3 regions of the Streptomyces sp. NPDC037100 genome follow, and region 3 is predicted to be linked to each of the others. Evidence: riboswitches for the same ligand, from Rfam matches in the RefSeq annotation. Region 3 holds a riboswitch; each other region holds the start of a gene.
What was found. A riboswitch is a leader RNA that binds a small molecule or an ion and turns the genes downstream of it on or off. The one in region 3 is predicted to bind cyclic di-AMP.
Positions count from the first base shown of each region.

Region 1 (4,247 bases), on a different contig from region 3:
CGCGGTCGGTGAAGAAGATGCGCGGCTACCTCGCCGACCTCATCCACCGCAAGCGCGAGGCGCTGCCCGCCGAACCCGCCCCCGGCGAGGACCTCATCTCCGGTCTGATCCGCGCCTCCGACCACGGCGAGCACCTCACCGAGAACGAGGCGGCGGCCATGGCCTTCATCCTGCTGTTCGCCGGTTTCGAGACAACCGTCAACCTGATCGGAAACGGCACCTACGCGCTGCTCACCCACCCAGGGCAGCGTGCCCGGCTCCAGGCGTCCCTCGCCGCCGGGGAGAGCGGCCTCCTGGAGACCGGCGTCGAGGAACTCCTCCGCTACGACGGCCCCGTCGAACTCGCCACCTGGCGCTTCGCCACGCAGTCCCTCACTCTCGGCGGTCGGCGCATCGAGGCGGGCGACCCCGTCCTCGTGGTGCTGGCCGCCGCGGACCGGGACCCTGAGCGATTCGCCGATCCGGACGTACTGGACCTCTCCCGCCGCGACAACCAGCACCTCGGATACGGCCACGGCATCCACTACTGCCTCGGCGCCCCGCTGGCCCGCCTGGAGGGGCAGACCGCGCTCGCCACCCTCCTCACCCGCCTCCCGGACCTCCGGCTCGCTGCCGATCCGGCCGAGCTGAGATGGCGCGGCGGCCTCATCATGCGCGGGCTGCGCACGCTGCCGGTGGAGTTCGCACCGGCAGCACCGGCCGAACGTGACGAAACATCAGACCTGTGATCTTCACGTGATCTGCGCGGCATGAACTTGTGACAAGTGATCGTCTGCCGATACGTTCACCCATCAACGCGGAGGGATTCACGCCGCGTCGATCACCGCTGTCGCGCGAAAGGTCTCCGTATGCTCTCCGGGAACGGTCGACACCGTCGCCCACGCCAGGCTCCGGCTCTCCTCGTCGCGGCCGGAGTGACCGGCTCCGCCATCGCGATCCCACTCCTCGGGGCCTCCGGTGCCAGTGCGGCCGACGGCACGACCTGGGACAAGGTCGCGGACTGCGAGACCGGCGGCGCCTGGAGCCAGAACAGCGGCAACGGTTACTACGGCGGCCTGCAGTTGTCCCAGGAGGACTGGGAGAACCACGGCGGCCTCGACTACGCCGCGAGCGCCGACCTGGCCAGCCGCTCACAGCAGATAGCCGTGGCCGAGAGAATCCTCGCCGACCAGGGAGTCGGCGCGTGGCGCACCTGTGGACTGCTCTCCGGCCTCGAGCAGGGCAAGGGGTCGGACTCGTCCGGTTCATCCGACTCGTCCGGTGAGGTCGACTCGCCCGGTCTGCTCGACTCGCTCGGTTCGTCCCCTTCGGGCAGTCCTTCCTCCTCTCCTTCGTCGTCACCTGACGCGTCATCGGCCTCGAAGGATGAAACCGCCAAGCCGGACAAGTCCACCGAAACCACCGGCTCGTCGCAGAAGCGGCAGTCCGACGGCTCCCCGTCGGCCACCTCCAAGGGCGACAAAGCCGACAGCGCCCGGCAGGGTGGCGACTCCTCGCGGCCGACCGACACCGGCTCCGGCCGTCATCGCGGCCCCAGCGCCGACGAAACCGGCGCGTCCGACGGCGATGGTGCGGGGAAGTCCACGGGGCGTCACTCCGCGCAGGCTGACGAGGGTTCCGGCGACGCGTCCGAGGGCGCCTACATCGTGGGCGTCGGCGACAGTCTCTGGTCCATCGCCGACGCCCTTCAGGTCAGCGGCGGATGGCACACGCTCTACGAGGGCAACGAGAACGAGGTCGGCGCCGACCCGGACCTCATCCACCCCGGTCAGGCGCTCGCGGTCGAGGGCGAAGCGGACGAGAAGTAGCCGTTCGGGCAGTGCGGAAACGGGGGGCGAAGTCCCCCCTAAACCGTGCGAGTTGACGTCATGTTTCGCGGCTAATGTCCCATTTGGGGCCCGTGAGAGATAGATCTCAGAAGCCCTGATCGTCTTTGAAATTCAGTGGATCGCGTGTCTACGGTCGTGATCGCTCGTCACCGCGAGCCCCGGCTGCCGCAACGCCGAATCCTGCCAGCGGCCGTACGGGAACAGTCGTCGCGTCAAGCGCCGTAGGCAGGAGCGGGGGACCCAAGGTAAGTGCCCGACCGGCCGGTTGCCGGAAGGGCTTGGGGTGAAGCCGCGTCCCGAGAGGGGCGCGGCCGGGCAACTCAACCGGCCCGAACCCGACAGCTCACCTCGCAGGCGTCGGTGAGGGGATCTCTCCATGCTGTTTTCCGGCAAGGGCACGCACCGCCGTCCGTCCAAGGCCACTCGTGCCATCGCCATCGCCGGTGTCACCGGTGCCGCCGTCGCCGCCCCGCTGATGGCGGCCGGCAACGCCTCCGCCGCCACCGCCTCCGAGTGGGACGCGGTCGCCCAGTGCGAGTCCGGCGGCAACTGGTCCATCAACACCGGCAACGGCTACTACGGCGGTCTGCAGTTCTCCGCCTCCACCTGGTCCGGCTACGGCGGCACCAAGTACGCCTCCACCGCCGACCAGGCGACCAAGGCCCAGCAGATCGAGATCGCCGAGAAGGTCCTGGCGAGCCAGGGCAAGGGTGCCTGGCCGGTCTGCGGCAAGGGCCTGTCGAGCGCCGGCTACACCGGCGGCGGCTCCTCGAGCGACTCCGGAAGCTCCTCGCAGAGCACCGAGACCCGTCAGACCGAGCAGCAGCCGGCCTCCCGCTCCGACGAGCGCCCGGCGGCCAAGAAGACCGTCACCACCCCGACCGGCAAGAAGGTCGAGAAGGGCGACGGCGAGTACAAGGTCGTCAAGGGTGACACCCTCGGCTCGATCGCCGCGGACGAGAAGGTCAAGGGCGGCTGGGAGAAGCTCTTCCAGCTGAACAAGGACATCATCGAGGACGCCAACCTCATCTACCCGGGCCAGCAGCTGCACCTGAAGTAAGCAGCGGCCCCGGCCGGACCCGTCCAGGGTCCACGGACTCCCCGCCCCGGTGCGTCATCCCCCGTACGCGCCGGGGCGGGGTTTTTTCGGCAACCGGCTTTGTTCCGTTCGGAAACAATTTACTCTCGGTTCTGTCCATGGGGTGGGCGACCCGGTGGCCGATCGCCCGGAGCCGGTTAGGCTCATGTCGCGAGCCACCGGGCCCGCACCTCGCCGGGTCCGCGCGACCCGCGTCACCGCGTCACATCAAGAAGGAGATGCTCGTGCCGTCCATCGACGTCGTCGTAGCCCGGGAAATCCTGGACTCCCGAGGCAACCCCACGGTCGAGGTCGAGGTCGGCCTCGACGACGGCAGCACGGGTCGTGCCGCCGTCCCGTCCGGCGCCTCCACGGGCGCCTTCGAGGCCATCGAGCTCCGCGACGGCGACTCGAACCGCTACCTCGGCAAGGGTGTGGAGAAAGCCGTTCTCGCGGTCATCGAGCAGATCGGCCCGGAGCTGGTCGGCTACGACGCCACCGAGCAGCGCCTGATCGACCAGGCGATGTTCGACCTGGACGCCACCGACAACAAGGGCTCCCTCGGCGCCAACGCCATCCTCGGCGTCTCCCTCGCCGTGGCCCACGCCGCCTCCGAGGCCAGCGACCTCCCCCTCTTCCGCTACCTGGGCGGCCCCAACGCGCACCTGCTGCCGGTGCCGATGATGAACATCCTGAACGGCGGTTCGCACGCCGACTCCAACGTGGACATCCAGGAGTTCATGATCGCCCCGATCGGCGCGGAGTCCTTCTCCGAGGCCCTGCGCTGGGGCGCCGAGGTCTACCACACCCTGAAGAAGGTCCTGAAGAGCAAGGGCCTGGCCACCGGCCTCGGCGACGAGGGCGGCTTCGCCCCGAACCTCGGCTCCAACCGCGAGGCCCTCGACCTCATCCTCGAGGCGATCAAGGAAGCCGGTTACACCCCCGGCGAGCAGATCGCCCTGGCGCTCGACGTCGCCGCCTCCGAGTTCTACAAGGACGGCGTCTACACCTTCGAGGGCAAGAACCGCTCGGCGGCCGAGATGACCGAGTACTACGCGGAGCTCGTCGACGCGTACCCGCTCGTCTCCATCGAGGACCCGCTGTTCGAGGACGACTGGGAGGGCTGGAAGACCATCACCGACAAGCTCGGTGACAAGGTCCAGCTCGTCGGCGACGACCTGTTCGTCACCAACCCCGAGCGCCTCGCCCGCGGCATCGAGGAGGGCGCGGCCAACGCGCTCCTGGTCAAGGTCAACCAGATCGGTTCGCTCACCGAGACCCTGGACGCCGTCGAGCTGGCCCAGCGCAACGGCTTCAAGTGCATGATGTCCCACCGCTCC
Region 1 is NZ_JBVJSX010000004.1:120,711-124,957, reverse strand. It holds gene ACZ7EG_RS14770 (cytochrome P450 family protein) at 1-728, shown strand, start outside; gene ACZ7EG_RS14765 (transglycosylase family protein) at 849-1,808, shown strand; cyclic di-AMP (ydaO/yuaA leader) riboswitch at 2,037-2,201, shown strand; gene ACZ7EG_RS14760 (transglycosylase family protein) at 2,206-2,889, shown strand; gene eno (phosphopyruvate hydratase) at 3,153-4,247, shown strand, end outside.
Region 1: another riboswitch for cyclic di-AMP. It lies ahead of ACZ7EG_RS14760 (transglycosylase family protein); the one in region 3 lies ahead of ACZ7EG_RS36825 (M23 family metallopeptidase).

Region 2 (4,247 bases), on a different contig from region 3:
TATGTGCGCTCCGGCGGCGAACGGCAGCACCTGCAGGCGCACTTGGGGCAGCCGGGCCGCCTCGACCAGTCGTTCAAGCTGGCGGGCCATGACCCCGGGCCCGCCCACTTCCCGCCGCAGCACCGCCTCGTCCAGCACGGCGCTCAGTCTCAGCGGGGGATCGGCGCGCAGCACGTCCTGCCGGGCCAGCCGCACCTCGACCAGCGTGTCGAGCCGGTCCTCCGGGAGCCCCTCCACCGCGGCCCGCGTCACCGCACGCGCGTACTCGGGCGTCTGGAGCAGGCCCGGGACGACGGTGGTCTCCAGCGTGCGCATCACGCCGGCCTGGGACTCCAGGCTGATGAAGTCCCGGTAGGTCGGCGGCAGCACCCCGCGGTAGGCGTGCCACCAGTGATGCCGGCCACCGCTGTCCTCGGCGCCCGCCAACGCCATGAGGAGTTCGCGCAGTTGGGCGTCCGTCACACCGTAGACATCCAGAAGTAACCGCACATCGGCCGGTTTCACCCCGCTCGTGCCCGTCTCGATCCGGCTGACCTTGGACTGGTGCCAGCCCACCAGCCGGGCCGCCTCACCGCTCGTGAGCCCCGCCGAGGAGCGCAGCGCGCGCAGTTCGGCGCCCAGTTTGCGGCGGCGCACCGCGGGACCGTGCTGCATGGGCTCCTCCTTACTCCTTCGGAGCCACCCAAATACGGTTTCGTGTCGCAGAGTTCACCGCTTTGAGCGACAGATATATGCATATCTTGGTGGATCGCCGACCTTCACGGGTGTTTCGGTGGCAGTCTGACGACGAAGCACCAGTCCGGGACCGTACTCGAACCATCCGCTCCGTGTCGGGCTACGGTCCCGTGGGAAAGGGACGACGTCGCCATGGCAGACCATCTGGAAGCATCCGTCACTCTGCCGAGCGATCCCGCCTCGGTCTCCGCAGCGCGTGCCTATGTGGTGAACACGCTGGCGGAGTGGGGCCTGCCGACGGACACGGAGGTGTCCGACACCGTCCGGCTCATCATCTCGGAACTCGCCACCAACGCCGTCCAGCACACCTTCGGTCAGTCGCCCACCTTCACCGTGGAGGTCGAGCTGGATCGCGACGAACGGCTGCGCATCGGTGTCACGGACAGTCACCCGCGCTTCCCCAGACGCCTGCCCGCAGCCGTCCAGCAGGACAACGGCCGCGGCCTGGTCATCATCCGCTGGCTGACCGCCGAGTGCGGTGGCAGACTCCGTATCCGCCCCACCCGCGAAGGCGGCAAGACCATCTCGATCGAACTCCCGTGGGCCGTCCCGGTCCGCCCGGTGACGACGGCGGGCCAGCAGGAGGCGTAGCCGGTCACAGCAGGACCTGAAGGCCCTCCCCACCGGGTGCCTCGACGCACCCCGGCCCGCGCGACCCACATCCGGGCCACCCTCGCGGCTCTACGCGGCCCGCTGCGCGCTGTGCGACCCGCCCGAGCCCGCGGCCCTCACCGGTGCCGCGCCGACGCCTCCCGGTGCGCTGCCGCCCCTCGCAGCTCTGACGGCTGCCGGACGGTGCGCCGCAGCGGTGCCGGGATCCGGATCTCGGCCCCCTCCGGCTCCTCCTCGGTGGTCTCCCCGGCTCCGTCCCGTTCCACGTGCAGCCCCGCCCGTCGCACCAGCCGGGGGAGTATCCCCCACAGCCCGACGCAGACCAGGAAGGTCGCGACGCCCGCGGCGATGCCACCGGCCCGGCCCGTGGTCACGTCGACCACCAGCAGCACCGAACCGCTGAACGCGAACACCAGCACGCTCAGACCGGTCGTGGCCAGACGCGAGGAGACCTGCACTATGCGGGGCTTGGCGCCCTGCTGGAAGAGGGAGCGGTGCAGCGCGGCCGGCGCGGTGAAGAGCGCGGCGGCCAGGACCGCCAGCAGCAGCGTGATGACGTAGGTGACGCGCTGAACCGTGTCCAGGTCCCCGAAGCGCGAGGTGAAGGCCAGCGACAGCAGGAAGGCGAAGAGGATCTGCACACCCGTCTGGGTGACGCGGAGTTCCTGGAGCAGCTCGACGAAGTTGCGGTCGGCGCGTTGCAGCGGAGTCTCGTTGCGCGCGGTGCAGGGACGGTGCTCGGCCATGACGTCACGGGTATCCACTTACGGCCGTGTCACGCTCCGGCGTGCGGCGGCGCGTCAAGGACGCCGCCGCACGCCGGGCGGATCACTTCACGCGCCCGTACCAGACGCTCTTGGTCCAGATCTTCTGCAGTCGCACCACGTCCCCGCTCTTCGGGGAGTGCCAGAGCTTGTTCTTACCCGCGTAGATACCGACGTGGTACACGTTGCTGCCCGAGTGGAAGAACACCAGGTCTCCCGCCTTGCGGTTCTTGGCGGAGATGTGGCGCGTCTTGTTGTACTGCTGGGCAGCCGTGCGGGGGAGCTTCTTGCCGGCCTTCTTGAACGAGTAGAGCGTGAGCCCGGAGCAGTCGAACCGGTGCGGCCCTATCGCCCCGTACTTGTAGGGCGAACCCTTCTTGGATGCCGCGATCTGGAGTGCCTTGGTCGCCGGTGTGGCTGCCGCGGCCTCGGAGGTGAAGCCGGGCGCCACGATCGAGCCGCCCACCGCGGCGATGGTGAGCGCCGAGGCCGTACCGGCTCGGGCCATGAGCGACGGGACACGATTGAGCGCAGTCATGCGCAACCCTTCGTCAGCCGCCTGTGAAGGATGACCTGTCGGATTCGGGCTGACAAAGTTGCCCGGCCGCTGACGCGGCTTCACCCCAAGGGCTGCTCGGGTCCGGTCATGGCGTGACCGTTCCGGCGACCCGTCGTGCTTGGGTCCTCCACTCCTGCCGATCCACTCCTGTCGACCGGTCATCCGGGCGGCGGCAGGACTCGGCGTCCGCCCGGATCGCCCCGCCACAGCGGCGGGGGCTTGTCGTCAGACAGGGATCTTGGCGCATGCCTGTCCGGATTTCCCAACGGAACCGGGGATTTGTGTTGTTACTCACCACTCACCCGTTCGGGTGGACACGTGTGCGTTCGCGCCACTGTCCACGGGTTCGCGGACCGTCGGACCAGCGGCGGAATACCCCAGTCCGTCCCCGGGCTACGCGTGTTGCGCAACCGGGAGGGCCCGAAAATCGGTCCTCCGCCTACTCCGAACAGGGGTACGTCTTTTGGTCCGTTTCAACTCAGCTCCGAACGCTCCGCCGTCGTCGGGCATCCGGACCGACGGCTTCGCGTCAACTGACGGACTCCGGGGGCAGGGTGAGCCGGGCCGTGCGCCGCTCACCGTCCAGCACGCGCAGCGCCCGGACCAGGGTGTCGGCGTGCAGTTCCGTCTCGCCCCGCTGGTGCATCAGGGCCAGAGCATCACGCAGCGCGGTCACCTTGCCGACGAGGGCCTGGGCGGCGCGCAGCCCGCGGTAGGTGTCGCCGTCGCGGGCCGGGTTGATGCGGCCGAGCAGGTCGACGACGTCGAGGTAACGGTCGATCAGTTCCGCCTCGGCGCGGGTCAGGGCGGGAAGCGACGGCAGTTCGGGCGGGAGCACCGGGGCCTCACTGCCCGGTCGGCGGGGCGAGGGTGGCCTTGCGGCCGGGGATGATCCCGTCCACCAGGCCGTACTCCGCCGCCTCCTGCGCGGTGAGGACTTGTCCCGCTCGATGTCCGCGCTCACCTGCTCCCGGGTGCGGCCCGTGTTCAGGGCGAGCATCTCCTCCATCCGGCTCCGGACGCGGGCCAACTCATCCGCCTGGATGGCCAGATCGCTCGCCTGACCGCGGATCGGCTCGGGCAGGGGCATCGCGGCGGAGCACTGGAGGGCCGGCCACTAGGCCCGTGCCCGTGCAGACGGAAGACCTCGGTGACCTTGTCCACGACCTTCCGCATCACGCGCAGGTCCGACGAACTCATCGCCTCCGTTCTCGGCAGGACGCTCGCCGCCCGTGAGTCCCTGGTCGTCGACGGCCGGCCCGCCTTCCCGCGGCTCGTCGTCCAGGTGTGGACGGAGACCCTGCGCAACGAGGAGCCGGCACTCCTGCTCGCGGACGGCTACGGCTCGGTCCGCGCGGCCTGGGGAGGATCGTCGAGGACTACCAGGAGGCCGGGATGATGCCGGGCGGACGTGGCGCCGGACCACGTGGCCCGCACGATGATGCCGCGGTGCTCGGGTTCATCGCCCAGCAGTCCCTCTTCGGGCCGGCGCCGGTCGAGGCCCTCCGGGACGGTCTGCGGGCGCTGATCGGCATGCGGGACGGGGACACGCCGACCGGTGGATCACGACTGGATTA
Region 2 is NZ_JBVJSX010000012.1:139,912-144,158, reverse strand. It holds gene ACZ7EG_RS32565 (helix-turn-helix domain-containing protein) at 1-654, opposite strand, end outside; gene ACZ7EG_RS32560 (ATP-binding protein) at 868-1,326, shown strand; gene ACZ7EG_RS32555 (DUF6328 family protein) at 1,464-2,093, opposite strand; gene ACZ7EG_RS32550 (C40 family peptidase) at 2,176-2,649, opposite strand; cyclic di-AMP (ydaO/yuaA leader) riboswitch at 2,653-2,833, opposite strand; gene ACZ7EG_RS32545 (hypothetical protein) at 3,200-3,508, opposite strand; partial or broken gene ACZ7EG_RS32540 (ATP-dependent Clp protease proteolytic subunit) at 3,668-3,760, opposite strand; gene ACZ7EG_RS32535 (hypothetical protein) at 3,821-4,069, shown strand; gene ACZ7EG_RS32530 (hypothetical protein) at 4,120-4,247, shown strand, end outside.
Region 2: another riboswitch for cyclic di-AMP. It lies ahead of ACZ7EG_RS32550 (C40 family peptidase); the one in region 3 lies ahead of ACZ7EG_RS36825 (M23 family metallopeptidase).

Region 3 (4,247 bases):
GTCGGGTCGAGGCCGCGATCCGACGGCACCCCCGGAGTGGACCGCGAGGACCGCTCCGGGCGGGCTTCACGATATGGGAAACTGGTCTAGACAACCCTGAACACCGAAGGGCAGCAACACATGGCTGAGCGCCGCGTCAACGTCGGCTGGGCCGAGGGCCTCCACGCCCGCCCCGCCTCCATCTTCGTCCGAGCCGCCACGGCCGCAGGCGTCCCGGTGACGATCGCCAAGGCTGACGGCAACCCCGTCAACGCGGCCTCGATGCTGGCCGTCCTGGGCCTCGGCGCCCAGGGGGGCGAGGAGATCGTCCTCGCCTCCGACGCCGAGGGCGCGGACGCCGCCCTCGACCGGCTGGCGAAGCTGGTCTCCGAGGGTCTCGAGGAACTGCCCGAGACCGTCTGATGTCCTGAGCGCCCGATGCGGCGCACAGCGAAGGGCTCGTCCGAATTGACCGGGCGGGCCCTTCGCCATTCCCGGTCCATAGGGGGCAGTAATTCCCGTCTTCGGGCATCGGAAATAAACCCCCGGGAATTCGCCTCTCTTTGTATACGGCTGCCGTGTTAAAGCCGCAGGCTCGCCGTGTTTACGGGATGTTGCGAGTTCCTCACACGGTCGGCGCGTTCCTCGGCGGAGCCGAGGCGCAGGCGGTGCGCGCCGATCGCGCGCTCGGTGTGCAGCGCCGTGACCGCCCGAGCGCGCTCACCGTCCCCGCGCGCCACCGCGTCCACGATCGCGCCGTGTTCCGTCCAGGACTCCACCGGGCTGAGCGGCGCCTCCACGACGTACATCCATGTGATCTTGTGGCGGAGCTGGGTGAGCATCGAGGTCAGGGCGTGGCTGCCGGAGGCCTGGGCGAGCGTCTCGTGGAACCAGGCGCCCAGGGAGCGCAGGTCGTCGCTGTTGCCGCGACGGGCCCTGTCCTGGCCCAGCCGGACCAGGCCGCGCAGGACCTTCAGATGCGCCTCGGTGCGGCGCTGGGCGGCGCGGGCCGCACCGAGCGGCTCCAGGAGCATCCGCATCTCCAGCAGGTCGCCGGCCTCCTGCTCGGTGGGCTCGGCCACGCACGCGCCCGCGTGCCGGCGAGTCACCACGAAGCCCTCGGCCTCCAGAGTGCGCAGCGCCTCCCGGACGGGCACCCGCGAGACGCCGTAGCGGCGGGCGAGGAGTTCCTCGGTGAGCCGGCTGCCGCGTGCGTGGACACCCGCGACGATGTCGTCCCGGATGGCCGTGCACACCGAGTGCGCGGGAATACGCATGACCGACCTCCCCTTAATCCCCGTGAAACGCCGACGAGCGGCGCGTGTTTCCGTGACTCTATTGCAATGAGCCGGAATTTCCGACGGCAGGCGGGAATCCAGGGATATTTTTTGGACAGCGGACATCCGGCGGGCTTCCAGAGACGCCCCGCGGGCATCCGGCGGGCATCCGGAAAACACCGAAAGCCCCGGCTCGGGGAGCCGGGGCTTCGGGAACGACGGAGGGGTTCCGCTCAGACGCCGACGCCGTGCGAGCGCAGGTAGGCGACCGGGTCGATGTCCGAGCCGTACTCGGGGCTCGTACGGGCCTCGAAGTGCAGGTGCGGGCCGGTGACGTTGCCGGTCGCGCCGGACAGGCCGATCTGCTGGCCGGGGGTGACCTGCTGGCCCACCGAGACGCCGACGGAGGACAGGTGGCCGTACTGGGTGTACGTCCCGTCGTTCATCTTGATCACGATCTGGTTGCCGTAGGAACCGCCCCAGCCGGCCTCGACGACGGTGCCCGCGCCGACGGCGTGCACGGAGGTGCCGCTGGCGGCGTGGAAGTCCACGCCGGTGTGGCTGCCGGAGGACCACAGGCCGCTGCTGGCCTTGTAGCCGGTGGAGACGTACGAGCCGGAGATCGGGGCCACGTAGGCGTTGAGGCGCTTGCGCTCGGCCTCGCGGGCGGCGCGCTCCTTGGCCTCGCGGGCCTCCTCGGCCGCTTCCTTGGCCTTCTCGGCCTCCTCGGCGGCCCGCTTGCGGGCGGCCTCCTCGGCCTTCCGCTTGGCGGCGGCCTCCTCGGCGGCCTGCTGCTGCGCGACGGCCTGGGCGTCGATCTGCTGGGCCACGGTGTCGCCCATGGTGACGACCGGGGTGAGGCCGGTCTGCTCGGCGCTGGGCTCGGCAGCGAAGGCCGCGGGGGCAGCCACGGTGCCGATCACGCCGGTGGTGGCGAGGGCCGCGACACCCGCCGCGCGGGCGGTGCGACGCTGGATCCTGCTGGGACGACGGTGCTTCCCGGTGGCGCGAGTGAACGCCATGTGGTGGCTGGTCCTTTCCTTCCCTCTCGCCTACCGGGTTAGCTGACGGGTTCGGAGCAGGAAGGTCTCCTACGGACTCCCTCGCGGCACGCGCGGGCGTCCGATTCACCCCAGGGACTGCGGTGGGTCCCCGGCTCCCCTGGCTCGCGCCGTACGGGGACTCGGCGATGACTGTCCGGTGCCGCGGGTGCGGCGCACTGCCTGACGAACAGCCCGGACGACGCTAAGCGGCGCCACTTTCAATTCCCAAACGAATCCCGGCTTTTGTAGCGCATCCCACAGGGCAGACAGGCAACTCCCACCCCAATTCGGGCATAAAGGGGCCCTGGCGCCTTTGAAGACAACCAGGGCCCCTGCGCGGGCGTGCCGCTACTCGGCGGCGACGACGGTGACTTCGCCGATGCCGAGGGCCTCGACAGGCGCCTTGATCTGCGCCGCGTCACCGACGAGGACGGTCACCAGCCGATCCACCGGGAAGGCGCTGACGGCCGCCGCGGTGGCCTCCACGGTGCCGGTCGTGGCGAGCTGCCGGTACAGCGTGGCCTGGTAGTCGTCGGGCAGATGCTGCTCGACCTGGTCGGCCAGCGTGCTCGCGACGGCCGCTGCCGTCTCGTACTTCAGCGGCGCGACGCCGACCAGATTCTGCACGGCGACGTCCCGCTCGGCGTCGGTCAGCCCCTCGGCGGCGAGGGTGCGCAGCACCGTCCAGAGGTCCTCCAGAGCGGGGCCGGTGTTGGGCGTGTCCACGGAGCCGCTGATGGCGAGCATCGCCGCACCCGTGCCGTCCGGGGCGGACCTGAGGACCTGGCCGAACGCCCGTACGCCGTAGGTGTAGCCCTTCTCCTCCCGCAGGACGCGGTCCAGGCGGGAGGTGAGGGTGCCGCCGAGGCAGTACGTGCCGAGCACCTGCGCGGGCCACACGCGGTCGTGCCGGTCCGGCCCGATCCGGCCGATCAGCAGCTGCGTCTGGACGGCGCCCGGGCGGTCCACGATGACGACCCGGCCGGTGTCGTCGGCGGTCACCGGCGGCACCGGACGCGGCTCGGCCGGGGAGCCCGTCCAGGCGCCCAGCGTGTCCCCGAGCAGGGCGTCCAGGTCGATGCCGGTGAGGTCGCCGACGACCACGACGGTGGCCGTGGCAGGGCGGACGTGCTTCTCGTAGAAGGCGCGCACGGCCGCGGAGTCGATGGCGGCGACGGTCTCCTCGGTGCCCTGCCGCGGGCGCGACATGCGCGAGTCCGCCGGAAAGAGCTCCTTGGAGAGCTCCTTGGCGCCACGGCGGGACGGGTTGGCCAACTCGTGCGGGATCTCGTCGAGACGGTTGGCGACCAGCCGCTCGACCTCGCTGTCGGCGAACGCGGGAGCCCTCAGGGCGTCGGCGACCAGGCCCAGTCCCTTGGCGAGCCGGGAGGCCGGCACCTCCAGGCTGAGCCGGACGCCGGGGTGGTCGGCGTGCGCGTCGAGGGTGGCGCCGGCGCGCTCCAGCTCGGCGGCGAAGTCCTCGGCGGAGTGCTTGTCGGTGCCCTCGGAGAAGGCCCGGGCCATGATCGTGGCCACACCGTCGAGGCCGGCGGGCTCGGCGTCCAGGGGGGCGTCGAGCAGCACCTCCACGGCGACGACCTGCTGGCCGGGGCGGTGGCAGCGCAACACCGTGAGGCCGTTGTCGAGCGAGCCGCGCTCGGGGGCCGGGAAGGCCCACGGCTTGGCGTCGCCCGCCTGCGGCCGGGGGTGGAAGTCCATCGTGGCGAGCTCGGTCACCGGGCCGCCTCCTCGTTCTCGTCCTGGTCGGCGGGGGCTTCGGGGGCGGTCGGCTCATAGACGAGCACCGCGCGGTTGTCGGGCCGCAGGCGGGCCTTGGCGACCTCCTGGACCTCCTCCGGCGTGATCTCCAGCACGCGCTGGACGGCGGTCAGGGCGAGCTGCGGATCGCCGAACAGCACGGCGTACCGGCACAGTTCGTCGGCGCGGC
Region 3 is NZ_JBVJSX010000017.1:46,300-50,546, forward strand. It holds gene ACZ7EG_RS36815 (HPr family phosphocarrier protein) at 121-402, shown strand; gene ACZ7EG_RS36820 (GntR family transcriptional regulator) at 561-1,256, opposite strand; gene ACZ7EG_RS36825 (M23 family metallopeptidase) at 1,490-2,278, opposite strand; cyclic di-AMP (ydaO/yuaA leader) riboswitch at 2,291-2,455, opposite strand; gene ACZ7EG_RS36830 (M16 family metallopeptidase) at 2,648-4,036, opposite strand; gene ACZ7EG_RS36835 (M16 family metallopeptidase) at 4,033-4,247, opposite strand, start outside.